DNA from 4 places in the Pantoea sp. X-Soil-ISGK-275 genome. Region 1 is predicted to be linked to each of the others. Evidence: predicted binding sites of a transcription regulator. Region 1 holds the regulator's gene; each other region holds the start of a gene.
What was found. The regulator PurR, encoded in region 1, represses purine synthesis genes. The targets are predictions, from matches to a motif close to CANGCAAACGTTTGCNTG.

Region 1 (5,008 bases):
TCTCACTTTGCCGCAGTCTGCTTTCATTCAGCCTGCTTAACCTGTAACCGGATTATGCGTCTACTAATTACGCTTTTCATACTGGCTTTCGCCCAACTGTTTTTTAATGTGGCTGCTGCATCTCCGCATGCGCCCGTTAATGCCAGTTCGCTTAAAGCAGAGAAAAAGAGCGCACGTGAAGACGAGCGCCGCAAACGACGCCCGGTGAAAACCACCACCAAAAAATCGCGCCTGACAGCTGTTCAAAAATTCAAACTCAAAAAACAGACCAAAACAGAAACCGCGCTGCACAAGACCACCAGCAAAAAATCCCCGCTGAAACTTTCTGCTAAGAAATACGGTCATCAACGTCTAGCGAAGAAAACACCTGAGATCGCCGTCGATGATGAAGCGTTAGCGCTGACCGGCATCAAAATGAGTAAGGCGCACCGCCAGCGTTATCAAAAGGCGCGTGAAACGGCGATGACCAAATTGATGGGCCAACTCGGCAAACCCTATCAATGGGGCGGTGCTTCGCCACATACCGGTTTCGACTGCAGCGGCTTAGTGTGGTACGCCTATAAAGATCTGGTGAAATTCAAACTGCCACGCACCGCTAATGAGATGTATCACCTGCGCGATGCGGCACCGATTAAACGTGAAATGCTCGAGAAAGGCGATTTGGTGTTCTTCCGCATCAATAATCGCGGCACTGCCGATCATGTGGGCGTGTATCTCGGCAACGGGAAATTCATTCAGTCGCCGCGTACCGGCAAAGATATTCAGATCAGCGCATTGGGTGAGGATTACTGGCAGAAACACTATGTGGGCGCGCGTCGCATGATGACGCCAAAAACTATTCGCTAGTTGTTGCGCAACAATCATAAAAAAGCCGGATGCTGTTCTCAGCTCCGGCTTTTTTGTTAATGCATGATCGCGGTAAAGCTGAAGGCGATAATCATCAAAAGTGCGCCAACAGTGGTCATTAGCGCCAGTTTCAGGTCGGTATTCATCACAACTCCTTAGTCACACAATTATTAGGGTTAAAGCGATTTTCGCACAGCAATGGGCAAAAATCTCGTGTTATACGCATCAGCTTGCTAGAATCGCCGCCTTTCGTTGCGCAACAGATTTTGCGCATGCTGTATCAACAGCGTGATGAAGTGATTTCGCCTGCTAAAACACACCGTTTTGCCCGCTTTTTTGGGCTGTAAAAGCATTAGCAGACGCAAACGTTTAACAATATACTTATCAGTAAGTTGCGATAAGCCCAGGAGTACCATTTTCATGGCAACAATTAAAGATGTCGCAAAACGCGCGGGTGTCTCAACCACCACGGTTTCGCATGTCATCAACAAAACGCGTTTCGTTGCGGAAGAGACGCGTAACGCCGTATGGGAAGCGATCAAAGAATTACACTACTCGCCGAGTGCCGTGGCGCGTAGTCTCAAAGTCAATCACACCAAAACCTTGGGTCTGCTGGCGACCTCCAGCGAAGCGCCCTACTTCGCTGAAATTATCGAAGCGGTGGAGAACCGGTGTTTCGAACGCGGCTATACGCTGATTCTCGGCAATGCGCACAACGATCTGCAAAAGCAGCGCGCTTACCTGTCGATGATGGCGCAAAAGCGCGTCGATGGATTGCTGGTGATGTGTTCGGAATATCCAGACGATTTGCTGCAGATGCTGGAAGAGAACCGCAATATCCCAATGGTGGTGATGGATTGGGGCGCGTCACGCGGTGATTTCACCGATACCGTGCAGGACAATGCGTTTCAGGGCGGCTATCTCGCCGGGCGTTATCTGATTGAACGTGGTCATCGCGATATCGGTGCCATTCCCGGCCAGATGGAGCGCAACACCGGCGGCGGACGTCACGCTGGCTTCCTGCAGGCGATGAGCGAAGCGGGCATCACGGTGCGTCCGGAATGGGTGGTTCAGGGCGACTTTGAACCTGAATCGGGCTATCAGGCGATGCAGCAGATTTTAAATCAGAAACAGCGTCCAACTGCGGTGTTCTGCGGCGGCGATATCATGGCGATGGGCGCGATTTGCGCTGCTGATGAGATGGGTTTGCGCGTGCCGCAGGATATCTCAGTCATTGGCTACGATAACGTGCGCAACGCGCGCTATTTCACTCCAGCGCTGACCACCGTGCATCAGCCAAAAGCCGAACTGGGTGAAAAAGCGCTGGAAATGCTGCTGGATCGCATCACCAGCAAGCGTGAAGATCCGCAAACCATCGAAGTCCAGCCAACGCTGATTGAACGCCGTTCGGTGGCGTACGGTCCATTCCGCGACTATCGTCGCTAAGCCGACACTTCGCTGAGCCATTCATGGTTCAGCGTTTCAGCATCCCCGAGATAAGCCAGTAACCACTCCAGCGCCGGTGACGCGCGCTGTTCTGACCAGCTGACGCAGCACGGACTGTCCGGAAAGGCCTGCGGCAGTGCCAGTTCCACCAGTTTATGGCTGTCCAGCAGCGGACGCGCCAGATGGCCCGGCACCATTCCAACGCACAATCCTGCCAGCAAACAATCCATCCCGGTTTCCCACTCCGGCACCACCAACCGCCGCTGATTATCCAGCGTCCACGTCATACGGCGCGGCAACGCACGCGAGGTATCTTCCAGCACCAGCGATGGCCACGCCCGTAATGTTTCATCATCCAGTTCCGTGCTGTTGACCAGCGGATGGTCGGGACTCACCACACAGCGCCAGTTCAGCGCGCCCATATCCTGAAAGGCAAAACGTCCACCCACCGGGATCGCCTGGGTCGCGCCAATCGCCACATCAACCCGGCCATCAGCCAACGCATCCCATACGCCGTTGAACACTTCGTAGCTGATAATCAGCTCCATATCGGGAAAATGGCGATAGAAATCCTTCACTAACTGCCGCGTGCGCTGCGGTTTAACAATGCAGTCAACCGCGATACTTAGCTCCCCGCGCCAGCCATTCGCCAGTTGCTGACACTGTCGACGGGTTGCCAGCATTTTTTTGATAACAGATCGTCCTTCACGTACAAAATGCTCCCCCGCCGGTGTCATCACCACTTCGCGGTGCTGACGCTCAAAAAGCGGCACCGCCAGCCAGCTTTCCAGCTGTCGCACGGTATAGCTGACGGCAGAAGGCACGCGATGCAGCTCCTGCGCGGCCGCACTAAAACTGCCGGTGCGCGCCACCGCATCTACCACTTCAAGCGCATATTCTGACCACATAATTTTGCCTTCAAAAAATTTAACAGCACTATGCAAATATTAGCGTTTCACAAAGCGCGTTGCATCCTTTTACACTCCCCGGCGTTCAACCTGCCCAAAAGAGAATCAACATGTTGTCGTCTAAAGCATTTATGCCTTATCTCGCCGTGCTCAGCATGCTCGGCTTTCTTGCCACGGATATGTATTTACCCGCCTTTGGCGATATGCAGCGTGATTTCGCTAGCGCACCTGGCACCATCAGCGCCAGCCTGAGTCTGTTTCTCGGCGGTTTCGCCTGTGCCCAGGTTTTTTGGGGGCCGCTGTCGGATCGTTACGGGCGTAAACCGATTTTGCTAGCGGGGTTAGCCATCTTCGCCCTTGGTTGTCTGGGGATGCTTTGGGTGACCGATGTGCGCCTGATGCTGGCACTGCGTTTTGTGCAGGCAATTGGTGTCTGTGCGGCTGCCGTAAGCTGGCAGGCGCTGGTGGTGGATCACTATCCAAAAGCCAAAGCCAATAAAGTGTTTGCCACGATTATGCCGCTGGTTGCGCTGTCTCCGGCGCTGGCACCGCTGCTCGGCGCCTGGCTTATCGGCCACTTCCACTGGCGCAGCATCTTTATCACACTAACGCTGGTTGCCGTGGTGCTACTGATCGGTACGCTGCAGTTAACCTCGCCTAAGCGCGAGAAAGTGGCGTCAGGTAAACAACCCGGCTGGTTGACCTTGCTGGGTACTCGCGTTTACAGCGGTAACGTCTTGATCTACTCGGCCTGTTCGGCGAGCTTTTTCGCCTGGCTGACGGGCTCACCTTTCATTCTCGCCGCTGCTGGCCTGACGCCGGGTGATATTGGCCTGAGCTATATTCCGCAGACCATTGCGTTTCTGATTGGTGGCTTTGGCTGCCGCACGCTGTTAAATCGCTATCAGGGCGCGCAACTGCTGCCGTGGTTGCTGGTGCTGTATAGCCTGAGCATCCTGAGTTTGTTTGTCATCGCCCTGATGCCATCAGCGCCGCTGTTTGTGCTGTTGATGCCTTTCTGCGGCATGGCGCTGGCCAATGGCGCGATCTATCCAATTGTGGTTGCCAGCGCATTAGCGCCCTTCCCGCATGCCACCGGTAAAGCCGCAGGATTACAGAACTTATTCCAGTTAGGATTGTGCTTTGTAGCCAGCCTGCTGGTCTCCGCCGGCCTTGAACAGGCGCTGTTCAACACCACGTTAGTGATGGTCGCTACTGTGGTACTGGCGTGGGTGGGCTTTGTCTGCCAGCGAACGGTAAACGCACAAAGTGATATTGCCCACACTTCCCGTCCCTGCGAAGATAATCTCTAAGCCAGCGCTTTTCGTTAGCAAACTAACGATAACCCGTTGAATATTGACCCACGTGAGCATATACTCAGTGGGTCAGTAATTCTGTATTAAATCAATAATATAAATGTAATACCTTTAGCGACCCTGTCGCGGGATGGCGTCTGCACATTATCCGGTGCGGCGACCCACTTTTCTGCTCAAATTCATACCTCTGTACTACGTCGTACAACGTCGGATTTCTGGCGCACGGATTTTCCGTGAGTTCTCTCACAGGTCTTGGGAAATTGGCTATTCTTTTTCTCAGGTTCAGATCTGAAGGTGATGGAGAAGCTATGAGTTCATCTGTTATAGAAGAAGTGAGCCTTGAAGAAAACCATTGGTATCGGATCGTCAATGAACTGCTAGAGCGGGCTGATATTGCAGTTAATGGCACTCGTCCCTGGGATATTCAGGTAAAGCATCCAGATTTTTTTAAACGCGTTCTCGAGGAAGGATCGCTCGGATTAGGTGAAAGTT
Region 2 (5,008 bases), 1.6 Mb from region 1:
CAGCTGGGCGGCGGCTTGCGTTGGGCCAAAGATCTTCAGACCTGCAGCACGGAACGCATCAACCACACCCATCACCAGCGGCGCTTCCGGGCCAACGATGGTCAGATCGATTTTTTCCTGCTGCGCAAAAGCCAGCAGCGCGGCAACGTCGGTGGCGCTGATTGCCACGTTTTGCAAAGCCGGCTCAAGCGCGGTGCCCGCATTGCCCGGCGCGACAAACACTGTTTCGGCCAGTGACGATTGTGCCGCTTTCCATGCCAGCGCGTGCTCACGTCCGCCATTACCAATCACTAAAATTTTCATCTGTACTGCTCCCAACAATTAATGGCGGAAATGACGCATGTCAGTAAAGATCATCGCGATGCCGTGCTCATCAGCGGCGGCAATCACTTCATCATCACGGATTGAACCGCCTGGCTGAATCACGCAGCTGATGCCGACAGCCGCTGCGGCGTCGATACCGTCGCGGAACGGGAAGAATGCATCAGACGCCATTGCGGAGCCTTTCACTTCCAGACCTTCATCACCCGCTTTGATGCCGGCAATTTTGGCCGAGTAAACGCGGCTCATCTGGCCGGCGCCAATGCCGATGGTCATATTGTCACGTGCGTAGACGATGGCATTGGATTTAACGAACTTCGCCACTTTCCAGCAGAACAGCGCATCACGCAGTTCCTGCTCAGTTGGCTGACGCTTGCTGACGACGCGCAGCTGGCTGGCATCGACCATGCCCAGATCGCGATCCTGAACCAGCACGCCGCCGTTGACGCGTTTGAAATCCAGCGCCGCAACACGACCTTGCCACTGACCACACACCAGAACGCGCACGTTCTGCTTGGCCGCAGTCACTTTCAGCGCTGCTTCGCTGGCGGATGGCGCGATGATCACTTCAACAAACTGACGGCTGATGATCGCCTGTGCGGTGGCTTCGTCCAGCTCGCGGTTGAAAGCGATGATGCCGCCGAAAGCAGAAGTCGGGTCAGTTTTGTAGGCACGCTCGTAAGCGTCAAGGATCGAACCGCCAACCGCCACGCCGCATGGGTTAGCGTGTTTGACGATCACGCAAGCAGCTTCGTCGAACTCTTTCACGCACTCGAGTGCGGCATCGGTATCGGCGATGTTGTTGTAAGAGAGCGCTTTGCCCTGAACCTGCTGCGCGGTGGCAACAGAAGCTTCAGCAACATTCTCTTCTATATAGAAGGCAGCATCCTGATGGCTGTTCTCGCCGTAACGCATATCCTGCTTCTTGATGAAGTTGAGGTTAAGCGTGCGCGGGAAGCGGCCGGCCGGCTCTTTGCTGTCGCTGTGATAAGCCGGCACCAGGCTACCGAAGTAGTTGGCAATCATGCTGTCATAAGCGGCAGTGTGTTCGAAGGCTTTGATGGCCAGATCGAAACGCGTTTCTAGCGTGAGCGAATTTTCGTTGGCATCCAGCTCAGCAATGATCGCCTCGTAATCGCTGCTCTTGACCACGATCGCCACGTCTTTATGGTTCTTCGCCGCTGAGCGAACCATGGTCGGGCCACCGATATCGATGTTCTCAACCGCATCAGCTAATGAGCAATCAGGTTTGGCAACGGTTTGTGCGAAGGGATACAGGTTGACGACCACCATGTCGATTGGGTTGATGGCGTGTTCAGCCATGATCGCATCATCCTGACCACGACGACCCAAAATGCCGCCATGCACTTTCGGGTGCAGCGTTTTGACGCGTCCATCCATCATTTCCGGAAAACCGGTGTAGTCAGAAACTTCGGTGACGGGCAGGCCCGCATCTGCCAGCAGACGTGCGGTACCGCCTGTGGAGAGCAGCTCAACACCACGACTGGAGAGTGCCTGAGCAAATTCGAGGATACCGGCTTTGTCAGAGACACTGAGTAGAGCGCGGCGTACAGGACGACGTTGTTGCATGGTGGTTTTATCCCTTGGCTTTGTTTCGCGTAAAAAAGAGCGTTACATCAAGCTTAGTGTCTCTCTTCTATATAGAAGGAAACGCTTGCCTCATGTAACGCCCCAAAAGGGGCATCCTTGACGTCGCCGGGCATTGTAGCGAAAACGTTTGCGTGATGCTCGCCTAAATTCATTTGTGCGGCAGAGTGTGGATAACACTGTGTGTAACTGCGTATAAGGCTGGGTTTTGCTGTGGAATGCAGCGAACGGTTGTTTTTATTGAATTTAGCGGTTGCGCGCTGATAACAACTCCCTATAATGCGCATCCATCAACACGGCACAACGGTTTACGAAATGCGGTGTTGGTGAGGAAGATTCGATAAGAACTTCCGCCGGATGAAAACGCTGAAAAAAGTGTTTGACTCCGAAGGAGAGTAGCGTAGTATACGCCACCTCGCGACAGACGGTTCAGCCGCTGTTCGCAACGCTCTTTAACAATTTATCAGACAATCTGTGTGGGCACTCGCAGGATTGATATCAGCGTCTCCGGACGCAACAAAATATCAAAGCCTCACGAGTGAACACATAATGAAATTCATTATGACGTTTTACAGATGAGCACCGCTGAACTTGTTTCAGCAAATCAAACTTAAATTGAAGAGTTTGATCATGGCTCAGATTGAACGCTGGCGGCAGGCCTAACACATGCAAGTCGAACGGTAGCACAGAGAGCTTGCTCTCGGGTGACGAGTGGCGGACGGGTGAGTAATGTCTGGGAAACTGCCCGATGGAGGGGGATAACTACTGGAAACGGTAGCTAATACCGCATAACGTCGCAAGACCAAAGTGGGGGACCTTCGGGCCTCACACCATCGGATGTGCCCAGATGGGATTAGCTAGTAGGTGGGGTAATGGCTCACCTAGGCGACGATCCCTAGCTGGTCTGAGAGGATGACCAGCCACACTGGAACTGAGACACGGTCCAGACTCCTACGGGAGGCAGCAGTGGGGAATATTGCACAATGGGCGCAAGCCTGATGCAGCCATGCCGCGTGTATGAAGAAGGCCTTCGGGTTGTAAAGTACTTTCAGCGGGGAGGAAGGCGGTGGAGTTAATAGCTTCACCGATTGACGTTACCCGCAGAAGAAGCACCGGCTAACTCCGTGCCAGCAGCCGCGGTAATACGGAGGGTGCAAGCGTTAATCGGAATTACTGGGCGTAAAGCGCACGCAGGCGGTCTGTCAAGTCGGATGTGAAATCCCCGGGCTTAACCTGGGAACTGCATTCGAAACTGGCAGGCTAGAGTCTTGTAGAGGGGGGTAGAATTCCAGGTGTAGCGGTGAAATGCGTAGAGATCTGGAGGAATACCGGTGGCGAAGGCGGCCCCCTGGACAAAGACTGACGCTCAGGTGCGAAAGCGTGGGGAGCAAACAGGATTAGATACCCTGGTAGTCCACGCCGTAAACGATGTCGACTTGGAGGTTGCTCCCTTGAGGAGTGGCTTCCGGAGCTAACGCGTTAAGTCGACCGCCTGGGGAGTACGGCCGCAAGGTTAAAACTCAAATGAATTGACGGGGGCCCGCACAAGCGGTGGAGCATGTGGTTTAATTCGATGCAACGCGAAGAACCTTACCTACTCTTGACATCCAGAGAACTTAGCAGAGATGCTTTGGTGCCTTCGGGAACTCTGAGACAGGTGCTGCATGGCTGTCGTCAGCTCGTGTTGTGAAATGTTGGGTTAAGTCCCGCAACGAGCGCAACCCTTATCCTTTGTTGCCAGCGGTTCGGCCGGGAACTCAAAGGAGACTGCCAGTGATAAACTGGAGGAAGGTGGGGATGACGTCAAGTCATCATGGCCCTTACGAGTAGGGCTACACACGTGCTACAATGGCGCATACAAAGAGAAGCGACCTCGCGAGAGCAAGCGGACCTCATAAAGTGCGTCGTAGTCCGGATCGGAGTCTGCAACTCGACTCCGTGAAGTCGGAATCGCTAGTAATCGTAGATCAGAATGCTACGGTGAATACGTTCCCGGGCCTTGTACACACCGCCCGTCACACCATGGGAGTGGGTTGCAAAAGAAGTAGGTAGCTTAACCTTCGGGAGGGCGCTTACCACTTTGTGATTCATGACTGGGGTGAAGTCGTAACAAGGTAACCGTAGGGGAACCTGCGGTTGGATCACCTCCTTACCTGAAGATACCTTCCCGCGCAGTGCTCACACAGATTGTCTGATAAAAAGTAATGAGCAAGACGGCTGCGAAGTCGTGACACTATCGTGTCCCCTTCGTCTAGCGGTTAGGACTCCGCCCTTTCACGGCGGCAACAGGGGTTCGAATCCCCTAGGGGACGCCACTTGCTTGGTGACAGGTGAAAGGTGTCTCCACGAAGTATCTCAAAACTGACTTAACCGTCATGTTTGAGATATTGCTCTTTAACAATCCGGAACAAGCTGAAAATTGAAACGACGTGTTGGTTCATTTCTCCGTAATAAGAAATGAATAACAACATGTTCGAGTCTCTCAATGCCTGCAGTCCGCAGCGTTGCAAAACGCCTGTGGGTTGTGAGGTTAAGCGACTAAGCGTACACGGTGGATGCCCTGGCAGTCAGAGGCGATGAAGGACGTGCTAATCTGCGTAAAGCGTCGGTAAGGTGATATGAACCGCTACAGCCGACGATGTCCGAATGGGGAAACCCGGTGCACTCAGTGCATCATCGCAACATGAATACATAGTGTTGCGAGGCGAACCTGGGGAACTGAAACATCTAAGTACCCAGAGGAAAAGAAATCAACCGAGATTCCCCCAGTAGCGGCGAGCGAACGGGGAACAGCCCAGAACCTGAATCAGTTTGTGCGTTAGTGGAAGCGTCTGGAAAGTCGCGCGATACCGGGTGACAGCCCCGTACACGAAAGTGCACATTCTGTGAGTTCGAAGAGTAGGGCGGGACACGTGGTATCCTGTCTGAATATGGGGGGACCATCCTCCAAGGCTAAATACTCCTGACTGACCGATAGTGAACCAGTACCGTGAGGGAAAGGCGAAAAGAACCCCGGCGAGGGGAGTGAAACAGAACCTGAAACCGTGTACGTACAAGCAGTGGGAGCCTCTTTATGGGG
Region 3 (5,008 bases), 1.5 Mb from region 1:
GCTGGCCGCCGTAATGAGCACCGGCGCACTGTCCGGTTTAGTTCAGGCAGGCGAATTGCCGAATGGACCGCATGTGGTGACGTCTGGACAGGCAAGCGTTGATGCCACGCCAGATCTCGCGACGCTCGCTATTGTGGTGAATGTTTCGTCGAAAGACGCGGCAGAAGCGAAGAAACAAGCTGATGACCGCGTGGCGCAATATTTCGATTTCCTGCAAAAGAACGGCATCGAGAAAAAAGATATTGATGCTGCAAACCTCAGTACTCAGCCAGAGTATGATTACACCAAAGAAGGTAAGTCGGTACTGAAAGGCTATCGTGCCGAGCGTCAGGTGCAGGTGACGTTGCGTCAGCTGGACAAGCTGAACGAGCTGCTGGATGGCGCGTTAAAATCTGGCCTGAATGAAATCCGTTCCGTCGAGTTGGGTGTGGCGAATCCTGACAGCTATAAAGAGAAGGCACGTAAAGTGGCAATCGCTAATGCTACGCAGCAGGCCAATGCGCTGGCAGAAGGGTTCAATGCTAAGTTAGGTTCGGTTTACAGCATCCGCTATCACGTTGCGAACTACCAGCCGATGCCGATGGCGCGCATGTACAAAGCCGCCGCTGCACCCGCTGATACCACCGCGCAGCAAACTTACGAGCAGCAGAGCATTCACTTTGACGATCAGGTGGATGTGGTGTTCGAAATCAAACCGAATACACCGTAAGTTTGTATATCAGGTCGCCATTAATGGCGACCTGATCTTTACGCCGGCAACACATCCTGACGCAGCACGCGATGTCCGTGCGCAATCAGCGCATCGGTGACGCTGCGCATCAAGCGGCTTTCCGGCGCAAACCGGTGCCAGTACAGCATACGACGCTGATACAGGCCTGGCGTCAAATCCACCAGCTCACCTTGCGCCAGCTCGCGCTCAATCTGCAGATGCGGAATCATACAGCACACCGAACCCTGACGCGCCAGCTGCACAAAGGCTTCTGACGAGTTAACGATATGGCAGGGCACGCTGCCCGGCGACAGGTCAAAATTCTGCTGTAAAAACGCCTGATGCATATCATCCAGATGATCAAACGCCACCGCCGGCGCTTTCAGTAGCGCAGAGCGCGTCACGCCATTTGGGAAGTAACGTGCAGCAAAATCAGGCGAGGCGCAGAACAGATAATCGAGCGCGCCCAATTGATCCACTAAGCAGCTGGGCAGCGGCTGTGGCTGAATACTCACCGCGCCGACCACCTCACCACGACGCAGACGTTCCTGCGTGCGGGTTTCATCTTCTACCTGCAAATTCAGGCGCACCGGCGAATCGGCCAGTACATCTTTCAGCGCGGGCAGCAGCCAGGTTGCCAGACTGTCGGCGTTGACCGCCAGCGACAGCAACAGCGGCGTGGTTCCACCGTTGTCATCACCTAGCCACTCCTCTTCCAGCAGTTCAACCTGATGTAACAACGCCAGTAATTTTTGTCCCTGCTCGGTCGGACGCGGCGGCACGGTGCGCACCAGCAGCGGCTGACCAAATAAATTTTCCAGCTGTTTAATACGCTGCGAAACCGCAGATTGGGTAATGCAGAGTTTTTGTGCCGCACGCTCAAAGCCGCGCTCGCGAATCACAGCATCCAGCGCCTGAAGCGTTCGATAATCCGGGCGTTTCATTGTTGTTCTCTCTCGTTCAGGGTGGACGTTACTATGCCATAAAACTGTCAAATTGTGCTGCGGCGCATTTTTGCGGGCTGGCTTCCAAAGCGTTAAATCGGCTGTCTAACAGTCGCGCTTTTTTGCAGCGCCTTGTTTTATACTACGCGCACTTCGATGTCGCACAGGTTTTAAACATACCATGACCCAGGATGAACTGAAAAAAGCGGTAGGTTGGGCAGCCCTGCAGTACGTAGAGCCCGGCACCATTGTCGGCGTAGGCACCGGATCAACGGCAGCGCATTTCATTGATGCACTCGGCACCATGAAGAATCAGATTGAAGGTGCGGTTTCCAGCTCGGAAGCCTCGACAGAGAAACTGAAAGCGTTAGGCATTCACGTCTTCGATCTCAACGAAATTGATGAGCTGTCGGTTTACGTCGATGGTGCCGATGAAATCAATCCGCAGATGCAGATGATCAAAGGCGGTGGCGCAGCGCTGACGCGAGAGAAAATCGTTGCGGCGGTGGCGAAGAAATTCATCTGCATTGCCGATGCATCGAAAGAAGTCGATGTGCTGGGCAATTTCCCGCTGCCGGTTGAAGTGATTCCGATGGCGCGTTCTTATGTGGCGCGTGAACTGGTTAAACTCGGCGGCTTGCCGGAGTATCGCCAGAACGTCATTACCGACAACGGCAACATTATTCTCGACGTGCATAATCTGCGAATTCTCGACCCCATCGAACTGGAAAAAACCATCAACGCGCTGCCTGGCGTGGTGACCGTTGGCCTGTTTGCAGGACGTGGCGCCGATGTCGCGCTGATTGGCACCGCCGACGGCGTGAAAACCATCGTAAAATGATCTGTCCGGCGCGCGTCATGCGCCGGTTATTTCCATCCGCAAAACATCTTTTCTCGCCAGGCTGAAATTTGGTGACTTATGTCACAAAATATTCATCAGCAGTGAGTTCGTACTTCGTCCACTCAGGATGTCACGATTTTGTACGGCATTGTGCTGTCTCCGCGTGGGCGCGTGCTGGCTCCCAGGCAATCGTTTGTATTGCTGCGCACGAAATTTTTGATATTTTGACAGAAGGCTACCTTATGGTAGTCCTCATTGAATTCTGAATAGGGTCGGGAAATGGCAAAGGTATCACTGGAAAAAGACAAGATTAAGTTCCTGCTGGTGGAAGGCGTTCACCAGAGTGCGCTGGAAAACCTGCGTGCAGCAGGCTACACCAACATCGAGTTTCACAAAGGGGCGCTGGATGCGGAGTCGCTGAAATCCTCCATCCGCGATGCGCACTTCATTGGTATCCGTTCCCGTACCCAACTGACCGAAGAGATCTTCGCTGCCGCAGAAAAGCTGGTGGCAGTCGGCTGTTTCTGTATCGGTACCAACCAGGTTGATCTCGGTGCTGCGGCGAAACGCGGCGTGCCGGTGTTCAACGCACCGTTCTCCAACACCCGTTCAGTGGCTGAGCTGGTGATTGGCGAAATGTTGCTGATGCTGCGTGGCATTCCGGAAGCTAACGCCAAAGCGCACCGTGGCATCTGGAATAAAGTCGCCAACGGTTCGTTCGAAGCACGCGGCAAAAAACTGGGTATCATCGGCTACGGCCACATCGGCATGCAACTGGGTGTGCTGGCAGAAAGCCTCGGTATGCACGTGTTCTTTTACGATATCGAAAGCAAACTGCCGCTGGGTAACGCGACGCAGGTGCGTCATCTCTCCGATCTGCTTAACATGAGCGACGTGGTGAGCCTGCACGTTCCTGAAACCCAGTCGACCCAGAACATGATTGGTGCCGAAGAGTTGGCGCTGATGAAGCCAGGCGCGCTGCTGATCAACGCCGCGCGCGGTACCGTTATTGATATTCCGGCACTGTGTGATGCCCTGGCGAACAAACATCTGTCAGGTGCCGCCATCGACGTGTTCCCGGTTGAGCCTGCCACCAACAGCGATCCATTCAACTCTCCGTTGTGCGAGTTCGACAACGTGATTCTGACGCCGCACATTGGTGGTTCAACACAGGAAGCGCAGGAAAACATCGGTATCGAAGTGGCTGGCAAGCTGGCGAAGTATTCGGATAACGGTTCTACGCTGTCTGCGGTTAACTTCCCGGAAGTTTCGCTGCCAATGCATGCGGCGAGCGCGAGCCGTTTGTTGCACATCCACGAAAACCGTCCAGGCGTATTGACGGCCATTAACCTGATCTTTGCCGAGCAGGGTATCAACATCGCGGCTCAGTATCTGCAAACTACGCCGGTGATGGGTTATGTGGTGATTGATATCGATGCGGAAAAAGATGTAGCGGATAAAGCGCTGCAGGCGATGAAGGCGATTCCGGGCACCATCCGCGCCCGTCTGCTGTACTGATTAATTAGGGCGCCATCGGCGCCCTTTGTTTTTCCTGTTTACGATTCCCATTGCCACAGTTTCGATGGCGTCAGTATCGCGGGTAGCGGCACATCCCATGCAGCGACTGGCAGCGCTTCTACGCGTTGACAATCATGTGCGATCCCCACCGGAAGAAAACCATGCTGCTGCCAGTGTTGCAGCGTGCGATCGTAAAATCCGCCACCCATCCCCAAACGTTGACCCGCATGATCAAACGCCACCAGCGGCACCAGCATCACATCGAGTTGATCCAGCGTTGCCAACTGCGTGATGTCTAACGGCGGTTCCGGAATGCGTAGCTTATTTGGCGTGAGTGAAGTTTCTGGCGTGTAACGGATAAACAACAGATTGCCAGGCGAGAAGGGATGGAGCACCGGTAGATAGACCTGCTTTTTCTGCTGCCACAGTTTGGCGATCAGCGGGCGGGTATTGATCTCACCATCGACAGACAAAAACAGCGCAATGCGTTGAGCATTAGCGATCGGCGCAATGTTGATGGCGTGTTCAGCCAACTGATCGGCGGCCTGTTCTTGCTGTTCAGATGTGAGATTACGGCGCAAATGGCGCACATGCTGTCGGATGTCTTGACGGTCGAGAAGTGAGGGCGCTGACATGATATCTAAATCCCCGGAATAATCGCTTCTTAAAAGCGATTATATCATGCGAACCGGGGAATCAGACTTGCTACTAAATGGAGATCTCCGAGATGCCGCCGCAGGCTGTAACCCTTGAACCCTTGGTTCAAGGTGAACATGCCGTCACAACTATTAGGCTTCTCGGACGGACCGAGCATGCGCACAAATTGTGGAGCGTCACATTCTGTTGGTATGAAATATCGGCTCAGGGGACTGGCCCGCTTGCAAACATCTCAGAGAAAATTTACTTCACCGTCACTCTAGCATGAGGACCATGAAGTGTTATTCAAAATTAGGGCCCTGGCGGTCAGTTATGCGACCTTGCTCTACTAACGCTTGT
Region 4 (5,008 bases), 1.5 Mb from region 1:
GCGTCAGGGTTTGGAAGTTCAGCAGCGCCTCAAGACGGCCCTGTGACACTTCTGGCTGATACGGCGTATATGCGGTGTACCAGCCTGGGTTTTCCAACATGTTACGCAGGATAACCGGCGGTGTAATCACCGCGCTGTAGCCCATGCCGATCCAGGATTTGTAGCGTTGGTTCTGACTGGCAATGGCTTTCAGCTCTGCCAGCGCTTGCTGCTCGGTCGCGGCGTCGCCCACTGCCGGCGGGCCAGGCAGTTGGATATCGGCAGGCACGATAGAACTGATCAATGAGGAGAGCGAACTGGCACCGATCGCTTTCAGCATTAAGTCCTGTTGTTCCTGCGTAGGACCGATGTGGCGCTCAATGAAAGCACCGTTGTGTTCAAGCTGGCTGAGAGTCTGGGTCATTTGCAGTAAATCCTGAATCGGGCTGGGTTACAAAAATGGCGTTAAATCAGGCAGATAAAAAAGAAGGTGGCGCAGCGCGTCACCTTCTAAAACTACCGGTTACTCGTCGATCGCGGCTTTGTAGGCATCAGCATCCAGCATGGCGTCGAGCTCTGACGCGTCGCTGGCTTTGATGCGGAACAGCCAACCATCGGCGTACGGCGCGCTATTCACCAGCTCTGGCGAATCGCCCAGTTGGTCATTCACCGCAACAATTTCACCGCTCAGTGGCGCATAGATGTCTGAAGCCGCTTTCACCGACTCCGCAACGGCGCAGTCATCACCGGCCGCGAAGGTAGCACCAACGTCTGGCAGATCGACAAACACCATATCGCCCAGCAATTCCTGTGCATGTTCGGTGATACCAACAGTAAAGGTGCCGTCGGCTTCTTTACGGACCCACTCGTGGCTATCGCGGTATTTCAATTCACTTGGCACATTGCTCATTGGCCATTTCTCCTGAAAAAAATTACTGGGCGACCGGCTTACCGGCGCGAACAAAAATCGGTTTGGTGACGTTTACTGGCATTTCACGGTTGCGGATTTCCACAATCGCCTGCTCACCAATTCCGGCTGGCACACGCGCCAGCGCGATGCTGTAACCCAGGGTTGGTGAGAAGGAACCACTGGTAATAATACCTTGCTGCGGCTGACCTTGTTGATCGGTGAAACGCACCGTTAAGCCGTTACGCAGCACGCCTTTTTCGGTCATCACCAGGCCAACCAGCTTCTCGGTGCCGTGCTCGCGCTGCGCCTGCAGGGCATCACGACCAATGAAATCGCGATCGGCAGGTTCCCAGCTGATGGTCCAGCCCATATTGGCGGCGAGCGGCGAAACGCCTTCATCCATCTCCTGACCGTACAGGTTCATGCCCGCTTCCAGACGCAGCGTGTCACGCGCACCAAGTCCTGCCGGTTTAACGCCTGCGGCCAACAGCTGCTGCCAGAAAGCGGCGGCCTCATTCGCAGGCATGGCAATCTCATAACCCGCTTCGCCGGTATAACCGGTAGTGGCGATAAACAGGTTTTCTGCCTGCACGCCAAAGAAGGGTTTCATGCCGTCAACGGCATCACGCTGAGCAGCGCTAAATAGCGTTTGTGCTTTCTGCTGCGCATTTGGGCCTTGCACCGCAATCAGCGCCAGATCGTCACGCTCGGTCAGCTCCACGCCAAACGGCTGCGCATGCTGTTTAATCCACGCCAAATCTTTCTCACGCGTGGCGGAGTTCACCACCAGACGGAAGAAATCTTCGCTCATAAAGTAAACAATCAAATCATCAATGACGCCAGCGGAGGCATTCAACATGCCGGTATACAGGGCTTTGCCCGGTTGGGTCAGCTTGGCGACATCGTTCGCCAGCAGATAACGCAGGAATTCGCGGGTACGTGCGCCGCGCAGATCGACAATGGTCATGTGGGAAACATCAAACATGCCGGCATCGTTACGCACCGCGTGATGCTCATCCATTTGCGAGCCGTAATGCAGCGGCATCATCCAACCGTGGAAGTCCACCATGCGCGCACCGCTTGCCTGATGCTGTTCGAATAGAGGCGTTTGCTGAGTCATAACCATCCTGTGAATACAAGTGAGTGTGACGCGCCTGCGTCGCCTTCGCAGGCTGACGCAAACGTTCTCTTTATGCTGAAGTTATCACCTAATGCGGCAATTAACCATGAGGAAAACGAGGGCGAAACACTACCACCTTTCGATGAGCCACCGAACAGCCACCAGCATAAATCACTGCATTATTGTGATTAGCCTCGCACAAAATACGACTAAATTACTTTCACGCAGCAAATTGAGGGAATAGACGCCGCAGGTTTAAGAAATGGTCCGGCATGTGAAAAGTTATTGCATGAATTAATCTAATGCGAATTAAGGGGTAAAATTAGAATAAATCAAATGAGGCGCGATTGCGGTGCAGCGCTGCATCATTGCGGTGCAGCAAAGAAAACGGCGCCTATTTAGGCGCCGTTGGCAGAGATGATTAGCGTATCCAGCTGGGTAGATCGTTAAGCCCCATCGCCTGTTTTAGCATCAGCGGTTTGACGCCCGGCAAAGTATCGGCGAGCTTGAGGCCAACATCACGCAGCAGCTTTTTCGCCGGATGGGTACCGGCAAACAATTCGCGGAAGCCTTGCATCCCCGCGAGCATCATCGCCGCGCTGTGCTTGCGGCTGCGCTCATAGCGACGCAGATAGAGATGCTGACCAATGTCTTTGCCTTCCTGATGCAGGCGGCGAATTTCACCAATTAATTCGGCTGCATCCATAAAACCAAGATTCACGCCCTGCCCGGCCAGCGGATGGATAGTGTGGGCGGCATCGCCGACCAGCGCTAAACGGTGCGCGGCAAAGTTACGCGCATAACGTGCCGTCAGCGGGAAAGTTTTACGTTCGCTCTCGACCTGACACAAGCCAAGACGCATATCAAACGCCACCGACAGTTGCTGATTAAATAGCGCTTCCGGCATCGATTGCACGCGCGCCGCTTCCTGCGGCGAGAGCGACCAGACGATTGAGCATAAGTGCGGATCCTGCATCGGCAGAAACGCCAGAATACCGTCGCCATGGAACACCTGACGCGCAATGGCGTCATGCGGCATATCGGTGCGGATATTTGCCACCAGCGCGTGATGCTCGTAATCCCAGAAGGTCAGCGGAATATCCGCTTTGTCACGCAGCCACGAATTCGCGCCGTCGGCAGCAACCAGCAAACGGGCGCTCATCATGCTGCCATCTTGCAGCGTAATAAAGGCTTCGTTGTCGCCAAATGCCACTTGCTGCAACTGCGCCGGGGCAAACAGCGTGATATCGCTGCTCTGACTGGCACGCTGCCACAACGCACTATGAATCACTTCATTTTCAATGATATGACCGAGATGCGATAAACCTTGCTGCTCATCATCAAAGCTGATCGAACCGAAGCTGTCCTGATCCCACACTTCCATGCCGTGATAGGCACTGGCACGCAGCGCCAAAATGCTCGACCAGACATCGAGCTTTTGCAGCAGACGTTCGCTGGCAGCGTTGATGGCGGAGACGCGAATCGACGCCTTGGCCGCCGGATCAAACTGTGGCTCGGGTGCTTTTTCCAGCACGGCAATGCGTAAGCCGCTACCTTGTAGTCCGCAGGCGACGGCCAAACCCACCATGCCGCCTCCGGCAATTGCCACATCAAAAGTTTGCATTGCTGCCCCTTAATTCGTGCTTAACGCTTAACCCAGCCGAGCGTGCGCGCGGCAAGCGGATTTCGTAGCCAAGGCAGATGGTCCATTGCCACCAGCCCAAGATTTCGTCCTGCTACCAACGGCGCATAGCGGTTAGCAAACAGTCGGACTAAACCGTCAGTGACGCCAATAGTGGCGGCACGATCGGGCTGACGTCGCGCGGCAAAATGCTGCAATATCGCGAAACTGCCGGGATCTTGCTGCTGACGATGTGCGCCCGCCAGCGTTTCTGCCAGTGACATCACATCGCGCAAACCCAGATTGAAGCCTTGTCCGGCAATCGGATGCAGCGTTTGTGCCGCGTTGCCCACCAGCGCCAGACGATGCGTCACCTGACGTTCAGCAGTTTGCAGCGCCAGCGGATAATGTTCGCGTTGACCGGTGTGCGTGAAACGCCCCAACCGCCAGCCAAATGCGCGCTGCAGTTCTTGCAGGAAGGTGGCATCGTCCCACTGCTTAACCGTTGCTTGCGCCTCAAGCGGATGGCACCACACCAGCGACATGCGGTTGCCGGACATCGGCAACAGCGCCAGCGGGCCGTGTTCGGTAAAGCGCTCAAAGGCGCGGCCCTGATGCGGTAACTGCGTCGACACGTTGGCAATCACCGCCAGCTGCTGATAATCGTCGCGCTGCCAGGTGATGCCGCAGGACGCGCCTAAAGGTGAACGCGCACCGTCGGCGGCCACCAGTAATGCGCCTTCCAGTTGTTCGCCGCTGTTCAGCGTGACCTGCACGTTATCTGCGGTGCGTGATACCGAAGTTACGCGATCCGGGCAGCGCAGCGTGACGCCAGGCGCTTTCTGCAGGCGTTGAAACAGTCGCTGGCCGACATCAAACAGTTCGACCACCTGGCCGAGCGCCGGAACCTGATGATCTTGCGCTTTAAGCGAAACAAAACCGGTATGACCGCGATCGGAAACGTGAATATCGGTAATTGGCGTGGCGCAATCGGCCAGCGAGCGCCACAGATCGATATCCGCTAACTGCTGACAGGTGCCTGCCGCCAGCGCAATCGCACGTCCGTCGAAGCCGGGATGTGCGCGGCTGTCGGGCTGGCTGCGTTCAATCAGCGTAACCGGCAGTTGGCCTTGCGTCAGATGTGAAATCGCCAGCGCAAGGGTCGCGCCGGTCATGCCGCCGCCGGCAATCAAAATGCTCATGCGTGACGTGCCGCCGCCATCAGAGCTTCAATCGCGTCGGCGTCTTTCACTACGCTGTCGGTGAGATTTTCGTTGCCGTCAGCGGTGATGACGATGTCATCTTCGATGCGAATGCCAATACCGCGATATTGTGCCAGCACTTTGGCATCTGGCGCGATATACAAGCCTGGCTCAAC

Region 2: purH (bifunctional phosphoribosylaminoimidazolecarboxamide formyltransferase/IMP cyclohydrolase) is a predicted target of PurR. The motif match lies at 2,049-2,066, and genes of this name have one in related genera.
Region 3: serA (phosphoglycerate dehydrogenase) is a predicted target of PurR. The motif match lies at 2,677-2,694, and genes of this name have one in related genera.
Region 4: gcvT (glycine cleavage system aminomethyltransferase GcvT) is a predicted target of PurR. The motif match lies at 2,064-2,081, and genes of this name have one in related genera.

The regions. Positions count from the first base shown of each region.
Region 1 covers NZ_AP035976.1:1,892,830-1,897,837, reverse strand. Annotated here, with positions in the region: gene AC6I8A_RS08860 (C40 family peptidase) at 55-846, shown strand; gene cydH (cytochrome bd-I oxidase subunit CydH) at 903-992, opposite strand; gene purR (HTH-type transcriptional repressor PurR) at 1,267-2,292, shown strand; gene punR (DNA-binding transcriptional activator PunR) at 2,289-3,200, opposite strand; gene punC (purine nucleoside transporter PunC) at 3,311-4,513, shown strand; gene cfa (cyclopropane fatty acyl phospholipid synthase) at 4,825-5,008, shown strand, end outside.
Region 2 covers NZ_AP035976.1:294,357-299,364, forward strand. Annotated here, with positions in the region: gene purD (phosphoribosylamine--glycine ligase) at 1-303, opposite strand, end outside; gene purH (bifunctional phosphoribosylaminoimidazolecarboxamide formyltransferase/IMP cyclohydrolase) at 322-1,911, opposite strand; rRNA gene AC6I8A_RS01335 (16S ribosomal RNA) at 2,542-4,081, shown strand; tRNA gene AC6I8A_RS01340 (tRNA-Glu) at 4,170-4,244, shown strand; rRNA gene AC6I8A_RS01345 (23S ribosomal RNA) at 4,458-5,008, shown strand, end outside.
Region 3 covers NZ_AP035976.1:3,416,792-3,421,799, reverse strand. Annotated here, with positions in the region: gene AC6I8A_RS15915 (oxidative stress defense protein) at 1-709, shown strand, start outside; gene AC6I8A_RS15910 (LysR family transcriptional regulator ArgP) at 748-1,653, opposite strand; gene rpiA (ribose-5-phosphate isomerase RpiA) at 1,835-2,494, shown strand; gene serA (phosphoglycerate dehydrogenase) at 2,774-4,012, shown strand; gene AC6I8A_RS15895 (5-formyltetrahydrofolate cyclo-ligase) at 4,051-4,647, opposite strand; RNA gene ssrS (6S RNA) at 4,728-4,911, opposite strand; gene zapA (cell division protein ZapA) at 4,951-5,008, opposite strand, start outside.
Region 4 covers NZ_AP035976.1:3,409,567-3,414,574, forward strand. Annotated here, with positions in the region: gene gcvP (aminomethyl-transferring glycine dehydrogenase) at 1-403, opposite strand, end outside; gene gcvH (glycine cleavage system protein GcvH) at 503-889, opposite strand; gene gcvT (glycine cleavage system aminomethyltransferase GcvT) at 912-2,009, opposite strand; gene ubiI (FAD-dependent 2-octaprenylphenol hydroxylase) at 2,431-3,633, opposite strand; gene ubiH (2-octaprenyl-6-methoxyphenyl hydroxylase) at 3,654-4,832, opposite strand; gene pepP (Xaa-Pro aminopeptidase) at 4,829-5,008, opposite strand, start outside.